DNA from 3 places in the Luteibacter sp. 9135 genome. Region 1 is predicted to be linked to each of the others. Evidence: predicted binding sites of a transcription regulator. Region 1 holds the regulator's gene; each other region holds the start of a gene.
The links. Region 1 encodes FliA, which starts transcription of late flagellar genes. Its sites were predicted from a motif close to TAAAGTTTNNCNNNCNNNGGCCGATAA; they were not measured.

Region 1 (5,966 bases):
ATGTACTTGCCTACAACGAGGTCCCGGACAACCGGCGCGTCAAGCTGGTGACGGCCCTCGGCAGGTAAGACTTGGACGGACACAGGATCGAACGCATGAAAATCAAACGCTTCGTAGCTCCCGACATGCGCCAGGCCATGCGCCAGGTGCGCGACGAGCAGGGTCCGGACGCCGTGATCCTGTCGACGCGTCGCCTCGACGACGGCATCGAGATCATCGCCGCGCTGGACTACGACGAAGCGCTGGTGCGTGAAGCGGGCTTCGGTGGCGAAACGCCGGCGGCGCGCGAGACGGCACGCGAGGAAACCCCGGTGCGGGCGCGTCGCGAACACGACTTCGCCGCCCGCATCGACCAGGCCAAGGCGGCCACCGCCGCTGCCGTCGAGCGCGTCGTGCGCGGCGGTCCGGCACCGGTTTCCACGATGGCGCCGCAGGGCCTGCATCCGAATGCGCCGCAGCGCCAGTCCAGCGCTGCGCTGGCCGCCAGCGTCGCCGACGTGGTGCGCGCCGCCACCACCGGTCCGCACGCCGCGAACAACGACGCCGCCGTCAACGGCGTACGCGCCGAGATCAACAACCTGCGCGAGATGCTGGAAGTGCAGCTGTCGACGCTGGCCTGGAACCAGATGGACCGCGAGCAGCCGCTACGTGCCCGCGTGCTGCGCGAGATGACCCGCCTGGGCATCGACGGCGACGTGGCCCGTGCGCTGTGCGCCGAACTGCCGCCTGGCATGACGCCGGAACAGGCCCGTTACCTGCCGCTGGGCATCCTCTCGCGCAATATCCGCACCAGCGGGCGCAACGCCGACACAGCCGGTAGCGCGGTCACCGCGCTGGTCGGCACCACCGGCGTGGGCAAGACCACCACCATCGCCAAGCTGGCCGCCCGTGCGGTGCTGCGTCACGGCGCATCCAACGTCGCCCTGATCAGCGCCGACCAGTACCGCATCGGTGCCGGCGCGCAGCTGGAACATTACGGCCGCCTGCTGGGCGTGCGCGTCTACAACGCGCACGATGCGCAGAGCCTGCGCAACGTACTGCTGCAGCTGCGCGGCAAGCACACGGTGCTGATCGACACCGCCGGCCTGGCCGGCAACGACCCCAAGCTGCAGCAGCAGTTCGAAACGCTGCGGGCGATGACCGAGGTGCGCGTGTGCCTGGTGCTCGCGGCGAACGCGCAGGCGCAGGCGATCGACAACGCCGTGCGCGCCTACGCGCCGCTGTCCCCGCAGGCCGCGATCCTGACCAAGCTCGACGAGGCGCCGCTGATCGGTGGCGCCCTCTCGGCCGTCATCCGGCACGGCATGCCGCTGGACTACACCACCGACGGCCAGCGCGTGCCGGAAGACATCGCCTCGGCGGACGCGCGCAAGCTCGTCTGCCTCGCGGCCCAACTGGTCAGGCAGCGCAACGACGAACCGGACGACGCGATTCTCGCCGACCGTTTCGGCTTCGCCGCCACGCCCGCCCTCGCCTGACCCCGGAACTGAAGTAACGTGACTACGGCATCCGCATCCGCACACCCTTTCACGGCAGTGAATTCCTTCATGAGCACACACGTCGATTCCACCCAGGCCGCCGGACTCAACTGGCTTGCCGACCGTCGCCCCACCCGCAGCATCGCGATCGCGGGCGGCAAGGGCGGCGTGGGCAAGACCACGGTGGCGGTCAACCTGGGCATGGCGCTGTCCATGGGCGGGCGCGACGTGGTCCTGCTGGACGCGGACCTGGCCATGGCCAACATCGACGTGCTCCTCGGCCTGCAGCCCACGCGCCATCTGGGCCACATGCTCGAGGGCGAGTGCCGCATCGAGGACCTGATCCTCCATGCCAACCACGGGTTGAAGGTGATTCCCGCCACCTCGGGCGCGCGCCGCATGGCGCAGCTGCCGAACATCGAGCACGCCGCGGTGATCCGCGCATTCGACGAATACCCCGTGGCCCCGGAATACCTGATCGTCGACACCGCGGCCGGCATCTCCGACAGCGTGTCGATGTTCGCCGCCGCGTCGGATGAGGTGGTGGTGGTGGTTTGCGACGAGCCGGCCTCACTGACCGACGCCTACGCGCTGATCAAGGTGATGAGCCGCGAATTCGACGTCAACCGCTTCCGCATCGTGGCCAACATGGTCCGCCACGCCCAGGAAGGCCGCCAGCTGTTCGAGAAGCTGGCCCGCGTGACCAATCGTTTCCTGGACGTGTCCCTGGATTTCATGGGCATGGTGCCGCACGACGAGTACCTGCGACAGGCCATCCGCCGCCAGTCGGCCGTGGTCGACGCTTGGCCGAGCAGCCGTTCGGCCGTGGGATTCAAGAATCTTGCCCGGTCGGTCGATACATGGGGTGAACCCGAACCCCGGGTGCAGGGCCGCATCGGCTTTTTCGCCGAACGGAACCACATGGGGGGAGGGCTGCCACTGTGAGTGTTGCAAGCGAATACCTTGAAGTAACAAAGGTTTCGGCCGACCAGCTGGTCAGGACGCATGCACCGCTGGTGCGCCGGATCGCCTATCACCTGATGGGTCGCCTGCCGCCGAGCGTGGATGCGAACGACCTGATGCAGGCCGGGATGATCGGACTGCTGGAGGCCGCAAGGAATTACTCGCCGACTCGCGCGGCCAGCTTCGAGACCTATGCGGGAATCCGCATTCGTGGCGCCATGCTGGACGAACTGCGCAAGACGGACTGGACCCCGCGCTCCGTCCATCGGAAGCTGCGCGAGGTGGCGGAGGTGACGAGGCAGATCGAGAACGAGACGGGTGGCGACGCCGAAGACGCGGAAGTGATGAAGCGGCTGGGCATCGACGCCATGGAGTACAACCAGATCCTGGCCGACGCGGCGAGCGCGCGGTTGCTCAGCCTCACGGCGCCGGAAGGCGACGAAGGCGCGGCGATCGACGTGGCGGACCCGGACGCCGCGGGTCCGGAAGGCAACTTCGAGAAGAACGGACTGCGCGATGCGCTGGCCCATTCGATCGACGGCTTGCCGGAACGCGAAAAGCTGGTCATGTCCCTGTACTACGATGAAGAGCTCAACCTGAAGGAAATCGGTGCGGTGCTGGGTGTGAGCGAGTCGCGGGTGTGCCAGATCCATGGCCAGGCCCTGATTCGCCTCCGCGCACGCATGTCAGGTTGGAAAGACAAGCAGTGACGGCATCGCGTTGCCGTCGCCGGTAAAGAAAAAAGCGTACGAGGCGGAGAGCAGTTTTGGACAAGAACATGAAGATCCTCGTGGTGGACGACTTTTCCACCATGCGGCGCATCGTCAGGAACCTCCTGGTCGAGTTGGGTTTCACCAACACGCTCATCCAGGAGGCTGAAGACGGCAACGCGGCGCTCGCGCTGCTGCGCGCGCAGCCCATCGACCTGGTCGTCACCGACTGGAACATGCCCAACATGACGGGCATCGACCTGCTTCGCGCCATTCGCGCGGATGCAGCGTTGAAGTCCATGCCGGTGCTGATGGTCACCGCGGAAAACAACCGCGACCAGATCATCGCCGCCGCGCAGAGCGGTGTGAACGGTTACGTGGTCAAGCCCTTCACGGCGGTGACGCTGAAGGAAAAGCTCGACAAGATATTCGAACGACTTGCCGCGGCAGCGGGCTGAGGGAATGACGATGAACACGATGCTTTCCCCCGGCCAGGACGTGGCCCCCCAGTTGCGTGAACTGCTCGGCGCCGATGACTCGGCAGCGTTCGAGAAAGCCCTGGACGACCTGATCCGCAGCCGCGAGCAGCACCTGTTCCTGGCGCTGGGCCACCTGGCGCGCGACCTGCACGAATCCGCGCGTCGCCTGGCTTCCGACATCTCCACCGATGGCGTGCCGGGCAACATGAGCGACGCGCGCAAGCATCTGCGCGACGTTCTCGAAATGAGTTCCACGGCCGCCCATCGCACGCTGGACTTCAGCGAGAAGCTGCGTCCCCAGGCGCAGGCCCTGGCCAAGCAGGCCGATGAGATCCTGGTGCTGGATCACGCCGATCCGGCGTTCGGTGCCAACGCCACGGCACTGGCCGTGCGTGTCGGCGACTTCGCGCAAAGCTGCGACATCGGGCTGGGCGAGATGGTCGAGGCACAGTCATGGCAGGATCTTTCCGGTCAGCGCGTGGCCCAGGTCGAGGCCTTCATGGCCAAGGTCGAATCCTCGCTCGTCGAGCTGGTCCGTCTCACCGGTTCGCTCGCGGGCGGCAATGCGCCGGCTGCCGAGAAGGTCAGCCAGGACGAAGTGGACCGGCTCCTCAGCGAATTCGGTTTCTGAGTACCCTATGAGCGTGGAGCTGGACAACGAGCTGCTCAATGTCTTCCTGATCGAAGCGCGCGAACTGCTCGAGAGCCTGGGCGAACAGCTCGTGGATCTCGAAGCCTCCCCGCACGACGTGGAGCTGCTTAACGCGGTGTTCCGTGCCTTCCATACGGTGAAAGGCGGGGCGGGCTTCCTTGGCCTCAATGCGATGGTCGAGCTGTGTCATCGCGGCGAGGATCTGCTCAACGAGGCCCGCAACGGGGTGATCGTGCTGCACGCCGCCTATATGGACGCGCTGCTCGAATCGCTCGACCTGCTCAACGACATGATGCGTGCCGCCGACGGCGGCGTGCCGATCGAGCCCGCGCCGCGTTCGCTGCTCGATCGCCTGCTGATCCCCGGTCGCGCCGTGTCCGCGCCGCCGGTGGCGCTTGCCGTGCCGATCTCGGCGGCCGCGTCGACGCCGACGGCCCCCGCCGCACAAAAGACCTACGACCCGATCGAGGACGAATTCGAGGCAATGCTCGATGCCGCCCGTACCGATCGCGCACCGGCGGCACCGTCGGGCACGATCAACGACGACGAATTCGAAGCCCTGCTCGACTCGCTCTACGGCACCGGTGCGCCCGGCGCCGAGGGTGCGTCCGCTCCGCCGCCGCCCGCCCCGGTCGTCGCCGTGGCACCGGCGCCCGTGGCGAACAACGACGCCATCAGCGACGACGAATTCGAGGCGCTGCTGGATTCCCTGCACGGTGCGGCCGCCCCGGGGGCGATCGTGCCGCCGGCGGCTCCCGTCGCCGTTGCGGTACCGGTCGCTGCGGCGCCCGCTGCACCGTCGCCCGTCGCGTCGGCCCCGGCCCCGGCCGCCAGCGCGGAGAAGCGCGCTTCTTCCACCGCCGACACCACCGTGCGTGTGGACACCCACCGGCTGGACAGCCTGGTCGACGCGGCCGGCGAACTGGTGCTGGTGCGCAACCGCCTCACCAGCCTGGCGCCGCGCGGTGGCAACGATCCGATGGAACGCGCCATCGGCGAGCTGGAGCGCGTCGCCGAAGACCTGCAGAACGCCGTGCTGCGCATGCGCATGCAGCCGGTCGGCAAGCTGTTTTCCCGTTTCCCGCGCATCGTTCGCGACCTTGCCCGCCAGCTCGGCAAGGAAATCGAGCTGGTCACGGAGGGCGAGGACACCGACATCGACCGCACCGTGGTCGAGGCCCTGGCCGATCCCCTGGTCCATTTGCTGCGCAACGCGGTGGACCACGGCGTGGAGATGCCCGACGCACGCGCGGCGGAAGGCAAGCCGCGCCTGGGCACCGTGCGCCTGGCGGCCGGCCAGTATGGCGACCGCATCGTCATCACCGTCACCGACGACGGCAAGGGCATGGATCCCGAAGTGCTCCGGCGCAAGGCGGTCGAGAAGGGCCTGATGGATGCCGAGCAGGCCGCGCGCCTGGACGAGCGCGAGTGCTACGAGATCGTCTTCCGGCCCGGCTTCTCCACGGCCAGCCAGGTGTCCGACATCTCTGGCCGCGGCGTCGGCATGGACGTGGTCAAGACCAAGATCGTCGAACTGGGCGGCACGCTGTCCATCGACTCGCGCGTGGGCCACGGCAGCACCGTGCGCCTCTCCGTGCCGCTCACGCTGGCGATCATGCGCGTGCTGATGGTGCGCGTGGGGCATCGGCTGCTTTCGCTGCCGCTGTCCAACGTCAGCGAGGTG
Region 2 (5,966 bases), 2.3 Mb from region 1:
CAATGAATATCATGTTCACTGGTGAAGATGAGTGAATTTCACAATGGTCGGCGGTGGATTTCATAACCGGTGACGCATCGCCTAAAGCTTTCCCCCGTGGGGCCGATAAGCCCATCGAACGACCCCAGGCGATCTGCGCCACGGGGTCCCCATGGTACGGACGATGGCCAAGAAATCCTCCAAAGAAGCCACCAGCACAGCGCTGGCACTCGATGCCGACCTGCGCATCGCCGCGGCCCCCGCGCTGCGCGATACGCTGTTGGCGGCGCTCGCCAGCGGCGGTCCGGTCGGTATCGACGGTAGCGCGGTGGCCCAGGTCGACACGGCGGCGCTACAGTTGCTTGCCGCGTTTTCCCGCGATGCGCGGGCGGCAGGACGCACCGTCACCTGGACAGGCGTCAGCGATCCCCTCCAGCGCGGCGTGGTCGTGCTGGGTCTCAACAGTCTGATTGAACTGCCGGCCCACGCCGGCGTGAACTGAAGGTGCTTCGATGGCTAAGATTCTTGCGGTAGACGATTCGGCTTCCATGCGCAGCATGGTCGCCTTCACCCTGCGTGGCGCCGGTCACGACGTCGAAGAGGCCGACAACGGCCAGGCGGCGCTCGATTCCGCCGCCGTGCATAAGTTCGACCTGATCCTCGCCGACGTGAACATGCCGGTGATGGACGGTATCTCGATGGTTCGTGAGATCCGCACCCGCCCGGACTACCGCGGCGTGCCCATCCTCATGCTCACCACCGAGTCCAATCCGGAAAAGAAAATGGAAGGCAAGGCGGCCGGTGCCACCGGCTGGCTGGTCAAGCCGTTCGATCCGGAGCAGCTGCTGGCCACCGTCGGCCGCGTTCTCGGCTGATCTTTCCGCAAGTCGCTTCCTTACACGTTCCGGTCATCCAGGGTTCCCCATGTCCAAAGTCGATCTGGCGCAATTCCACAAGGCGTTCCATGAAGAGAGCCTCGACGGTCTCGACGCCATGGAGCAGGCGCTCCTCGCATTGGACGAGGGTGCCGAAGACCCGGAACTGATCAACGTCGTGTTCCGTGCCGCCCATTCGATCAAGGGCGGTGCGGCCACGTTCGGTTTCACCGACGTCGCGGCCTTTACGCACGTGGCCGAAAACCTGATGGACGAGGTCCGCAGTGGCCGCCGTCCGATGGAAAAGGCCGTCGTCGAATTGCTGCTGCGCTCGGGCGATACGGTGCGCGACATGCTGTCCCTGTCGATGGCCGGCCAGCCGGCCGCCACGGCGGAAAGCCAGGCGCTCCTGGCCGAGTTGTCGGCCATGGTCTCGGGGGCGCCGGTCGCGCCGGTGGCGGCCAAGGCCCCCGCACCGGTCGAAGCCATCGAAGGCTGGGACATCGCGTTCCGCCCGTTCGACTACCTGCTCAAGACCGGCAACGATCCGGCACGCATGTTCCGCGAGCTGGAGGCCATGGGTCCGCTCACGGTCACCTGTGACACCAGCAAGCTTCCCGCGCTGGCCGACATGAACGCCGAGTCGTCCTATCTCGGCTGGACGCTGAGCCTGGACGCCGGCGCCAAGCGCGCCGCCGTCGAAGGCGTGTTCGACTGGGTCGACGGCGATTGTGACCTCACGGCCACGCCGCGCCTGTCGGCACCGGTGGCCGCGCCCGTCGTCGAGGCCGTCGCGCCGGTTGCGGCCGCCGCGCCACGCGCCGTCCGCGAACCCGCGGTCAACAGCGAATCCAGCTCGGTCCGCGTCGGCATCGAGAAGATCGACGTCCTGATCAACCTGGTCGGCGAGCTGGTCATTACCCAGTCCATGCTCACCCAGTTCAACGACGGCGTGGACGAATCGCAGCTGGAAATGTTCCGCCAGGGCCTGGCCCAGCTGGGTCGGCACACCCGCGAGTTGCAGGAAAGCGTGATGAGCATCCGCATGCTGCCCATCAGCACGGTGTTCAACCGCTTCCCGCGCCTGGTCCGCGACCTCGCGCAGAAACTCGACAAGAAAGTCGTGCTGGACATGCGCGGCGAAACCACCGAACTCGACAAGACCGTGCTGGAAAAGATCGGCGATCCGCTGGTCCATCTGGTACGCAACGCGATCGATCACGGCCTGGAGATGCCGGACAAGCGCCTGGCCTCGGGCAAGGGCGACACCGGCACGCTGCGTATGGAAGCTTTCCACCGCGGCGGCTCCATCGTGGTCGAAGTGGCGGACGACGGCGCCGGTCTCAATCGCGACGCCATCGTCGCCAAGGCCGTATCGCGCGGCATCATCAGCTCCGGCGAGCATCTGTCCGACGACGCCGTGGCCGACCTCATCTTCGAAGCGGGCTTCTCCACCGCCGCCGCGACCACCGACCTGTCGGGCCGTGGCGTGGGCATGGACGTGGTACGCCGCAACGTCATGGACCTGGGCGGCACGGTCAATATCCGCAGCGTGCAGGGCCGGGGCACCACCTTCACCATCACGCTGCCGCTGACGCTCGCGATCATCGACGGCCTGACGGCGGCGGTGGGCGATGAAACCTATATCGTGCCGCTGGTGTCGATCGTGGAGTCCGTGCAGGTCAAGCCCGATGCCCTGCGTAGTGTGGTCGGCGGCGGCGAGCTGTTCCGCTTCCGCGACCAGTGGCTGCCCATCGTCCGCTTGTTCGACGTGTTCAACTGCGAAGGCCAGCGCCGCACCATCGACGAGGGCATCGTCATCGTGGTGGAAGGCGAGGGCAGCCGCATCGGCCTGTTCGTCGACGAGCTGATCGGCCAGCAGCAGGCGGTCGTCAAGTCGCTCGAGGCGAACTACCGCCGGGTCAGCGGCATCTCCGGCGCCACCATCCTCGCCGATGGCTCGGTCGCCCTGATCGCCGACGTCGCCGGCCTGGTGCGCCTCCAGGCCCGCCGCAAGGCCGCCTGACGCCCGCACCTCGGGGCACTCCCCCCGCAGTGCATGTCCATAGGTAGGAGCGCGCGCTCGCGCGCGACATCCTCTCGCGATCACCTCTGAGCTGGCGCGCCAGATCCGGGCTCACGGCCGCAAAACATGTCGCGCGCACGCGCGCGCTCCTACACGCGGCCGTCCCATACGCGCCGTTCCGATGCCCGCCCGTCCTGCGCGCGCGGCCCATGCCCGCCCGCCCGGGCCTGCCTGGCTCACATCCGCGCACATCCCGTTGAAATTGGCCCTCAAGCTCCGCTGGGGATAGCCGATACCCCAAGGGAAGGGGTCCCGAACCGCCGATCCGATCCGCCGTGGGAACGACATGAACCAAGCAGCCAATACCGCCATCGACGCGTCCGAAGAGGCCGCGCAATATCTCACCGTCAACCTCGGCAACGAGGAATACGCGGTGGACATCCTTGCCGTCCGCGAGATTCGCGGCTGGACAGCCGTCACACGCATCCCGCAGGCACCGCCCTACGTGCTGGGCGTGCTCAACCTGCGCGGGGCCATCGTCCCGGTGCTGGACCTGCGCCTGCGCTTCAGCCTGGATCGCGAGGATTACACGGCCACCACCGTCACCGTCATCGTGATGGTCAACGGTCGCCAGTTCGGGGTGGTGGTCGACGCCGTCTCCGACGTGGTGGAAGTCGCCCCCGGCAGCATCCGCCCGGTGCCCGACATGGGTACCACGGTCGATACCGAATACCTCAAGGGCCTGACCTCCGTCGGGGAGCGCATGGTCCTCCTGCTCGACGTGGATCGCCTGCTTCAGCCGCAGGACGCCCAGATGCTGGAAGCCGCCCTGGCCTCCACGGATGTCAAAGCCGTCGCCTGAGCCTGAGCGTGCGGCGGTGGCCCCGGCTACCGCGACACGCGATGCCCGGTTTGCCTTTGCCGCACCTTGCCGATTGGAACCGTAATGAAGAAGTTCAAGTTCAAGAAGCCCGCACTGACCGTTCGCGGTCGTCTCTACGGCGTGCTCGGCCTGCTCACGATCATGCTGCTCGGCGGCGCCGCCGTGGGCCTGGGCGCCATGCACTTCCAGAACGAAGGCATGCGCAAGATCTACCAGGAAGGACTTGCACCCTCGGAGATGCTCGCGCGCATCGCCACCAATTCGCTGATGTCGTTCGTGGTGCTCGGCGAGGCCGGTACCAAGGTCAGCAATGCCGACCAGGTGAAGCAGAAGCTGGCCGAGTTCGACAAGTACCAGGCGGACAACGACAAGACACAGGCCGAGTTCCTGAAGATCCCCATGTCGGCCAACGTCAAGAAGCTGTACGAAAAATGGGAAGCCACCGCGTCCGATTACGACCAGGCCAAGGCTGACATGATCGACGCGCTGAAGCAGGCCGACGAAGGCGCTTCGGACGTCCTGGAAATGCAGGTGCGTCCGTTGCTGATGGATCGCCAGTCGCAGCTGACCAAGCTGATCGAGGCCAAGCGTGAAGAGGCCTCCGAGATCTACGCCACCGAATCCTCGCAGTACGCGCTGATCCGCACCCTGAGCATCGGCTCGCTCGCCATCGGCCTGGCGATCTGCCTGCTGATCGGTGTGCTGGTGATCCGCTCGGTCATCCGTACGCTCAACGAGGCGGTGGGTATCGCCAACGAGATTTCCGAAGGCAAGCTGGGCCACGACGTGCAGGTCACGCGCAACGACGAACTGGGTCAGCTGCAGTCGGCGTTCCGCGCCATGGATGAGCGCCTTAGTGCCATCGTGACCGAGGTGCGCCACGGCTCCGGTTCGGTCAGCACCGCCGCGCAGCAGATTTCGCGCGGCAACGACGACCTCTCCCAGCGCACGCAGGAACAGGCCTCCAGCCTGGAACAGACCGCGTCCTCGATGGAAGAAATGACCTCCACGGTCAAGCAGAACGCCGAGAACGCCAGCCACGCCAACCAGCTGGCCCGCGGTGCCCGCGAGCAGGCGGAGAAGGGCGGTGAAGTGGTCGCCCAGACGGTCGTGGCCATGCGCGAGATCAACAGCTCCAGCAAGAAGATTTCCGACATCGTCAGCCTCATCGACGAAATCGCCTTCCAGACCAACCTCCTGGCGCTCAATGCTGCGGTGGAAGCGGCCCGCGCCGGTGAGCAGGGTCGCGGCTTCGCCGTGGTCGCCACCGAGGTTCGCAACCTCGCCCAGCGTTCGGCGGGTGCGGCCAAGGAGATCAAGGGCCTGATCAACGACAGTGCCAGCAAGGTCAGGGCCGGTTCGGAACTGGTCGACCAGTCGGGCAAGGCGCTGGCCGAGATCGTCGAAAGCGTGAAGAAGGTGACCGACATCGTCGCCGAGATCGCGGCGGCCAGCTCCGAGCAGTCCGCCGGCATCGACCAGGTCAACCATGCGGTGCTGCAGATGGACGAAATGACCCAGCAGAACGCCGCGCTGGTCGAGGAATCCGCAGCGGCCGCGCGTGCCATGCACGAGCAGGCCACCGAGCTCAGCCGCCAGGTCTCGTTCTTCCGCGTCACCGGCAACGTCGCCTCCTCCACGCCGGCCGCCAAGGCGCCGCGCAAGGACGCCACGCAGCAGGAAATGGAAACCGTCTTTGCCGCGGTGCGCAGCACGCCTGTCGCCGCACCCGCCACCCGCGCATCCCGTCCGGCCGAGTCGGCCGACACAGGCGCCTGGAAGGAGTTCTGATCATGAACGCGCTCGTCCATTCCAGCGACACCGTCGCGCAGACGAGCGCGTCGGGTCCGAACCTCGGCGACGCCGAGTTCACCTTCCTGCGCGAGTTCGTGCTGCAGCATTGCGGCATCTCCCTGGGCGAGCACAAGCGCCAGCTGGTCCAGGGGCGCCTGCTGCGGCGGTTGCGCACGCTGCAGCTCGACGGCTTCGCCGCCTATTGCGACCTCCTGCGCCGCGATCCGGACGGCGAGCTGGGCGAACTGGCCAGCTGCATCAGCACCAACGTCACCTCGTTCTTCCGCGAGATGCACCACTACGACATGCTGGTCGATGAACTCCTGCCGCGCTGGCTGGAGGAAAAACGCAACGGTGGCCGCCTGCGTATCTGGTCCGCCGGTTGCTCGACCGGTGAAGAACCCTATGC
Region 3 (5,966 bases), 3.2 Mb from region 1:
GAATGAGCCGAGCGTATTCCCTTGTAACGCGATTGAAAAGTGCGCTGGATCGCAAAAGACGCACAGACGTCTATACGTCTATGCGCTTTCTCATGCGTGAAAGATACAATGAAGCAAGTTATTGCGATCCGGGCGTCGTTGTGCACCAGGATCGCAATAACCTGAGGCTCGGATCAGGCCGCTTCGAGGCGGAACACGTCCACCGCGTTGCGCAGCAACTGTGCCTGTTCGGCCATGGATCGCGAGGCGGCCGTGCATTGCTCGACCAGCGCGGCATTCTGCTGGGTCACCTGGTCCATCTGCGTCACCGCGCGATTGACCTGCTCGATACCCGAGGCCTGCTCCTGCGACGCCGCGGAGATGCCGGTCATCACGCCGGACACCTGGTACACCGCGGCGACCACGCCCTCGATCGTCGATCCCGCCTCGGCGACCATGGACGAACCCTCGGCGACCCGCTCCATCGACGCGTCGATCAGGCCGCGGATCTCCTTCGCGGCAGTAGCGCTGCGCTGTGCCAGCGAACGCACCTCGCTGGCCACCACGGCGAAGCCACGGCCATGCTCGCCGGCACGGGCCGCTTCCACGGCGGCGTTCAGCGACAGGATGTTGGTCTGGAAGGCGAGCGAATCGATGACGCCGACGATGTCACCGACGCGGGCGGAGCTGGTCGATATGCCCGTCATCGTGTCGACCACGCGGGCCACGGCCTCGCCACCGCGCTTGGCCGTCGCCGAGGCGGTGCCGGCGAGGGTCGTACCCAGCATGGCGTTATCGGTGTTCTCGCGCACGGCGGCGGTCAGCTGCTCCATGCTTGCCGCGGTTTCCTCCAGCGACGCGGCCTGTTCCTCGGTGCGCTGGGAAAGGTCCGAATTGCCCTGCGAGATCTGTTCCGCGGCAATGGCGATGGAGTGGCTGGACTCCTTGATGCCTGTAACGATGCCGCACAGGTGGTCGCGCATGGTGGCGATGGAATGCAGCAGGCTCGACGAATCGTCCGCCTTCAGGTCCACGCGCACGGTGAGGTCGCCATCGGCGATGCGGCGCACCACTTCCGCGGCGTAGACCGGCTCGCCGCCCAGGGCGCGATAAAGACGACGCCCCGTCCAGACGCCCACGCCCGTGCCGATCAGCAGGCCACCCGCGGCGATGCCGAGCAGGGTGCGCCACAACAACGCGTAGCGCTCGCGCGAGCCCTGGTATTCGCTGGAGGCCACGTCGATCTGCAACTTGCGCAGGTCGTCCAGGTGCGAAAGGGCGCGCGGCAGCAGTACATCGACCGAGCCGTGCAGCAGTTTGTCGGCACCGGCGGTGTCGCCGGCCTCCAGGGCCTTGCGGGTCGCGGCGAAGCCCTGGTTCTCCAGCGTCTCGTACGAGGTGTGGAAGGCTTCGGCCAGTTTCCGTTCGTCAGGCGTCCAGTACGTGGCCGCGTAGGTTTTCCACTGCGCCTCCAGCGTGCCGCGATGCGAAAGGCTGGCAGCCACCGCATCGCGGGCCGGGAACCGCGAGGGGTCCAGTGCGGCCCGTGACAGCTGGGCCGCCTCGTCGCGCAGGCGATCGCTCACGATCGACAGCTGCTGGATGCAGACCGTGCGGTCCTCGTAGACGGTGCGCAGTGCCTCGCCCGTCGCCGAGAGGGCGTAAAGCCCGGACGCGCAGGTCGCCACCATCGCCAGGGCGAGTCCACCCGCGAGGATCGCCAATTGTGCCTTGACGCTTAACGTTGCCATTTTTGCTCATCGGTAGTCGGTGCTTCCTCGTCAGCGGCCACGACGAGCCGAACTGGAGTAAAAATTTGGCAAAATTGAGCTTTCAGAAACTTCTGTTCATATATGAGCGTGTTTGGTGAGGATAAGGTGAGTGATCGCCCGGCGCTCCTGAAAGGTCATGCCATGTTCGATTCGCTACCGCGCCGCCCCGTGGTCCGTAGCTACGCCGCCTTCGCTGCCGCCGCGTGCCTGGGCCTGGCACTGGTGACCCCCACGGTGGTGGCCGAGCCGGGCGACCCGTGCCACGCCATGGTGAGTCGCGACTTCGTCGCCGATCCCTCGCCGACGGCCGCCAGCCACGCCGGCACCCTCGTCGATACCCCGCACGGGCTGGTGGCGGCGTGGTTCGGTGGCAAGCAGGAGCGCGATCCCAGCGTGGGCATCTGGCTCGCACGACGCGACGCGAAGGGATGGACACCGCCGCGGGAGGTCGCCACCGGCGTCCAGGCGGACGGATCGCGGCTGCCCACCTGGAACCCGGTGCTGTTCCGGTCGCGCGCGGGTAGCCTGCTGCTGTTCTACAAGGTGGGCCCCGACCCGCAGCACTGGTGGGGCATGGTGATGACCTCGCGCGACGACGGCGCGCACTGGTCGGCCGCCCGCGCGCTGCCGCCGGGCATCCTGGGACCGATCAAGGACAAGCCGGTGCAACTGGCCGATGGCGCTATCGTCAGTCCGTCCAGCACGGAGCAGGGCGACTGGCATATCCATATGGAACGTTCCGACGACGAAGGCCGCACCTGGCAGCGCGAGCCCGACGTGGCCTCCGCAGGCATCGACGCGATCCAGCCCAGTCTGCTGGTACATGGCGACGGTACGTTGCAGGCGATCGGCCGCACGAAGCAGGGGCGCTTGTTCGACACCCGCTCGCATGACGGTGGTCGACAGTGGTCGCCGCTGCGCCTGCTCGACATCGACAATCCCAACGCGGGGATCGACGCGGTGGCCCTGGCCGACGGGCGCTACCTGCTGGTCTACAACCCCACGCTGCCGGGCAAGGACTGGTGGGACGGTCGAGGAACCCTCGCTGTCGCCCTGAGTGCCGACGGGCACCACTGGAAGCGCGTCCTCACGCTGGAGGACCACCCCGGCAAGGAATACTCATACCCCGCGATCATCCAGTCGGCGGATGGCCGCGTGCATGTGCTTTACACGTGGGAGCGATCGCACATGCGCCACGTCGTGATCGACCCCACGCGGTTCACGCCCGATGCGTGCTCCGGCATAAATGTCCACGCCGAACAACGCCCCCCGAAAACCAAGCAGGCGCAATAACTTGCGACTTTTACGTAACGCGCATGTAACCGTTGTGTAAACGTTTACGCGATGTTAGAAGGTGAGGCGTCGGCCTTCACGGCGCCGGCAATCCCATTCACTTGCATCTCGTCCACGGGAGGGTCCCGTGCGCACGGTCATGCCGCTACAGGGGCCTTCCCATGCCGACATCGCGTTTCTCGCGTCGCCTTCCGCTGCACGCGCTGTGCCTCGCTCTCGCCGCCGCCGGCATGCCGGTCGCCTTCGCGCAGTCGACCACGGGCAGCCTGTTCGGCGACGTGCCCGTCGCGGCCGGTACGACGGTACGCGTGGAAAACCAGAGCGGCGTGAGTCGCGACCTGCCGGTGGATGCGAGTGGGCGGTACAAGTCGCCGGCCCTGCCGATCGGCACCTACAAGGTGACGCTGTTGCGAGACGGCAAGGTGCTGGACACGCGCGACAACGTGGCCGTGCGCGTCGGCAACGCGAGCGAGGTCTCGTTTTCCGCCGGGACAGCGCAGGCCGCCACGCTCGACGGCGTGCAGGTGTCCGCCAACGCGACACCCCCGATCGATGTCGCCAGCGTCGATTCGCGTACCGTGATCGACGCCCAGCAGCTGGCCAAGCTGCCCCTGGGCCGCACCGCCGAACAGATCGCCCAGCTGGCCCCCGGCGTGGTCCCCAACAGCGGCGGGTTCACCAGTGACACCGGCAAGTCGCTGGTGAGCTTCGGCGGGTCGTCCGCCAACGCCAACGCGTACTACATCAACGGCTTCAACACGACGGACCCGCTGCAGGCCCTCGGCGGTATCACGCTGCCGTATGGCGCGATCGACCAGGAAGAGGTGTACACCGGCGGCTACAGCGCGCAGTACGGTCGCTCCGACGGCGGCGTGATCAACGCGGTGGGCAAGCGCGGTACCGACACCTGGCATTACGGGGTGCAGTTCCTCTGGGAGCCGCAGTTCGCCCGTGCCAAGGGCGCCAACAACTATTACGCCAGCGGCGTGCCGCAATCGGCCAAGGCCGGCAACCTGTATGCGTACAACCGTGACAACCGCAACGTGGACAGCACGGCATCCGTGTATGCCGGCGGACCGTTGATCAAGGACAAGCTCTACGTCTTCGCTGCGGCCGAGGTGGAACGCCGCGACACGCAGACCGTGGCCAACGAGGAAGCCAGCAATTCGTTCGAGAAGTCGCGCAGCACCATGCCGCGCTGGTACACCAAGCTGGACTGGAACATCACCGACAGCAACATCCTCGAGCTGACCGGCGCCTCGGACAAGACCGAGAATCGCGGCAGCTACTACGACTACGACTACGTGGCCAAGCGACGCGGTGCCTTCGTCAACGATGCGGACCGGCAGAAGAACGGCGGCGACCTGTGGAGCGGCAAGTTCACCAGCTATATCACCGACGCGCTGACGCTCACGGCCGAGTACGGCAAGATGCACACGCAGGCCTACCAGGCACCGGCCAACTACGACGGCAGCCTGACCTACATCGACGGCGACGTGAACCAGAACCCCGCGCTCAACGGTGGCGTGCCCATCGGCAACGCGCAGACCACCGATGGCCTGAGCGATCCCAAGCGCGGCAACTTCACGACCAACACCCGGCTCGACCTGGCCTATGCGATCGGCGACCACACGATCAGCGTGGGTATCGACAACCTGACCGCCAAGGCGGCCAACCAGGGCAGCGAGTCGTCCGGCCCGGGTTACACCTGGTCGTACAGCCAGTCGCTGCCCAACGTGCCGATCAACTCGGATCTGGGCGTGGGTGCCACGGGTGACTTCCCGAACGGCGCGGACGGCTATTTCGTCCAGAAGAACACCTACAGCCAGATCGCCACGGTGCGCTCGACGCAGCGCGCGCAGTACGTCGAGGACAAGTGGCAGGTGAACGATCGGCTGCTGCTGCAGCTGGGCCTGCGCAACGACCAGTTCACCAACTACGATTCCGCCAGCCAGGCCTACATCACCCAGACCAAGCCGCAATGGGCCCCACGCCTGGGCTTCAGCTGGGACGTGATGGGAGACGCCAGCTTCAAGGTGTACGGCAACGCAGGACGCTATTACCTCGGCCTGCCGCTGAACCCCGCGCTCAATTCCGCGGCGGCCACGACCAACACCGTGCAGTACTACACCTATGGCGGGATCGCCGCCGACGGCACGCCCACCGGCCTGACCCCGATGTCCGGGCCAGTCTCCGGCCTGAACCTCTACGGCCAGCAGCCCGACCCGAAGGTGACCACGGCCAAGGGGCTCACGGCGGAGAAGCAGGACGAATACATCCTCGGCTTCACCAAGACCGCGGGCCCCGAGTGGGTCTACGGCGCGAAGCTGATGTACCGCAACCTGCGCAACGCGATCGACGACTACTGCGACCGCAACGCCGTGCTGGCCAAGTCGGCGCAGCTGGGCCAAGACGCGTCCACCAGCAACAGCTGCTTCCTGATCAACCCCGGCCGGGCCAACACGTTCACGCTCGTGGACGCCAGCGGTAACTACGTCGAGGTGCCGATGAGCAATGCCGAACTCGGCTTCCCGAAGCTCAAGCGCCAGTACTACAGCCTGGAAACGCTGCTGGAGCATCCGTTCGACGGGCACTGGTACGCCAAGTTCGACTACGTGTTCTCGCGCAGCTACGGCAACACCGAGGGCCAGCTCCGTTCCGACGTCAGCCAGGCCAACGCATCCACCAGCTACGACTGGGACGGCGCGTCGATCATGCAGTTCGCGAACGGGCCGCAGAACAACGACCACACGCACCAGATCAAGCTCTACGGCTACTACCAGATCGATCCCGAGTGGCTGGTGTCGGCCAACCTGGCCGTCATCTCCGGCAGCCCCCGGCATTGCCTCGGTTTCTACGGCGCCGACGGCACCGATCCGTTGTCGTACGGCAGCCTCTACCACTTCTGCAACGGCGAGCCGT

Region 2: FA89_RS10140 (chemotaxis protein CheW) is a predicted target of FliA. The motif match lies at 3,150-3,176, and genes of this name have one in related genera.
Region 3: FA89_RS13655 (methyl-accepting chemotaxis protein) is a predicted target of FliA. The motif match lies at 1,761-1,787, and genes of this name have one in related genera.

What each region holds. Positions count from the first base shown of each region.
Region 1 covers NZ_JQNB01000001.1:50,060-56,025, reverse strand. The annotation lists gene flhA (flagellar biosynthesis protein FlhA) at 1-68, shown strand, start outside; gene flhF (flagellar biosynthesis protein FlhF) at 96-1,478, shown strand; gene FA89_RS00220 (P-loop NTPase) at 1,548-2,423, shown strand; gene FA89_RS00215 (RNA polymerase sigma factor FliA) at 2,420-3,151, shown strand; gene cheY (chemotaxis response regulator CheY) at 3,208-3,609, shown strand; gene FA89_RS00205 (protein phosphatase CheZ) at 3,620-4,261, shown strand; gene FA89_RS00200 (chemotaxis protein CheA) at 4,269-5,966, shown strand, end outside.
Region 2 covers NZ_JQNB01000001.1:2,348,085-2,354,050, forward strand. The annotation lists gene FA89_RS10125 (STAS domain-containing protein) at 164-481, shown strand; gene FA89_RS10130 (response regulator) at 492-854, shown strand; gene FA89_RS10135 (chemotaxis protein CheA) at 904-2,880, shown strand; gene FA89_RS10140 (chemotaxis protein CheW) at 3,227-3,742, shown strand; gene FA89_RS10145 (methyl-accepting chemotaxis protein) at 3,827-5,554, shown strand; gene FA89_RS10150 (CheR family methyltransferase) at 5,557-5,966, shown strand, end outside.
Region 3 covers NZ_JQNB01000001.1:3,203,573-3,209,538, forward strand. The annotation lists gene FA89_RS13655 (methyl-accepting chemotaxis protein) at 174-1,730, opposite strand; gene FA89_RS13660 (sialidase family protein) at 1,893-3,044, shown strand; gene FA89_RS13665 (TonB-dependent receptor) at 3,206-5,966, shown strand, end outside.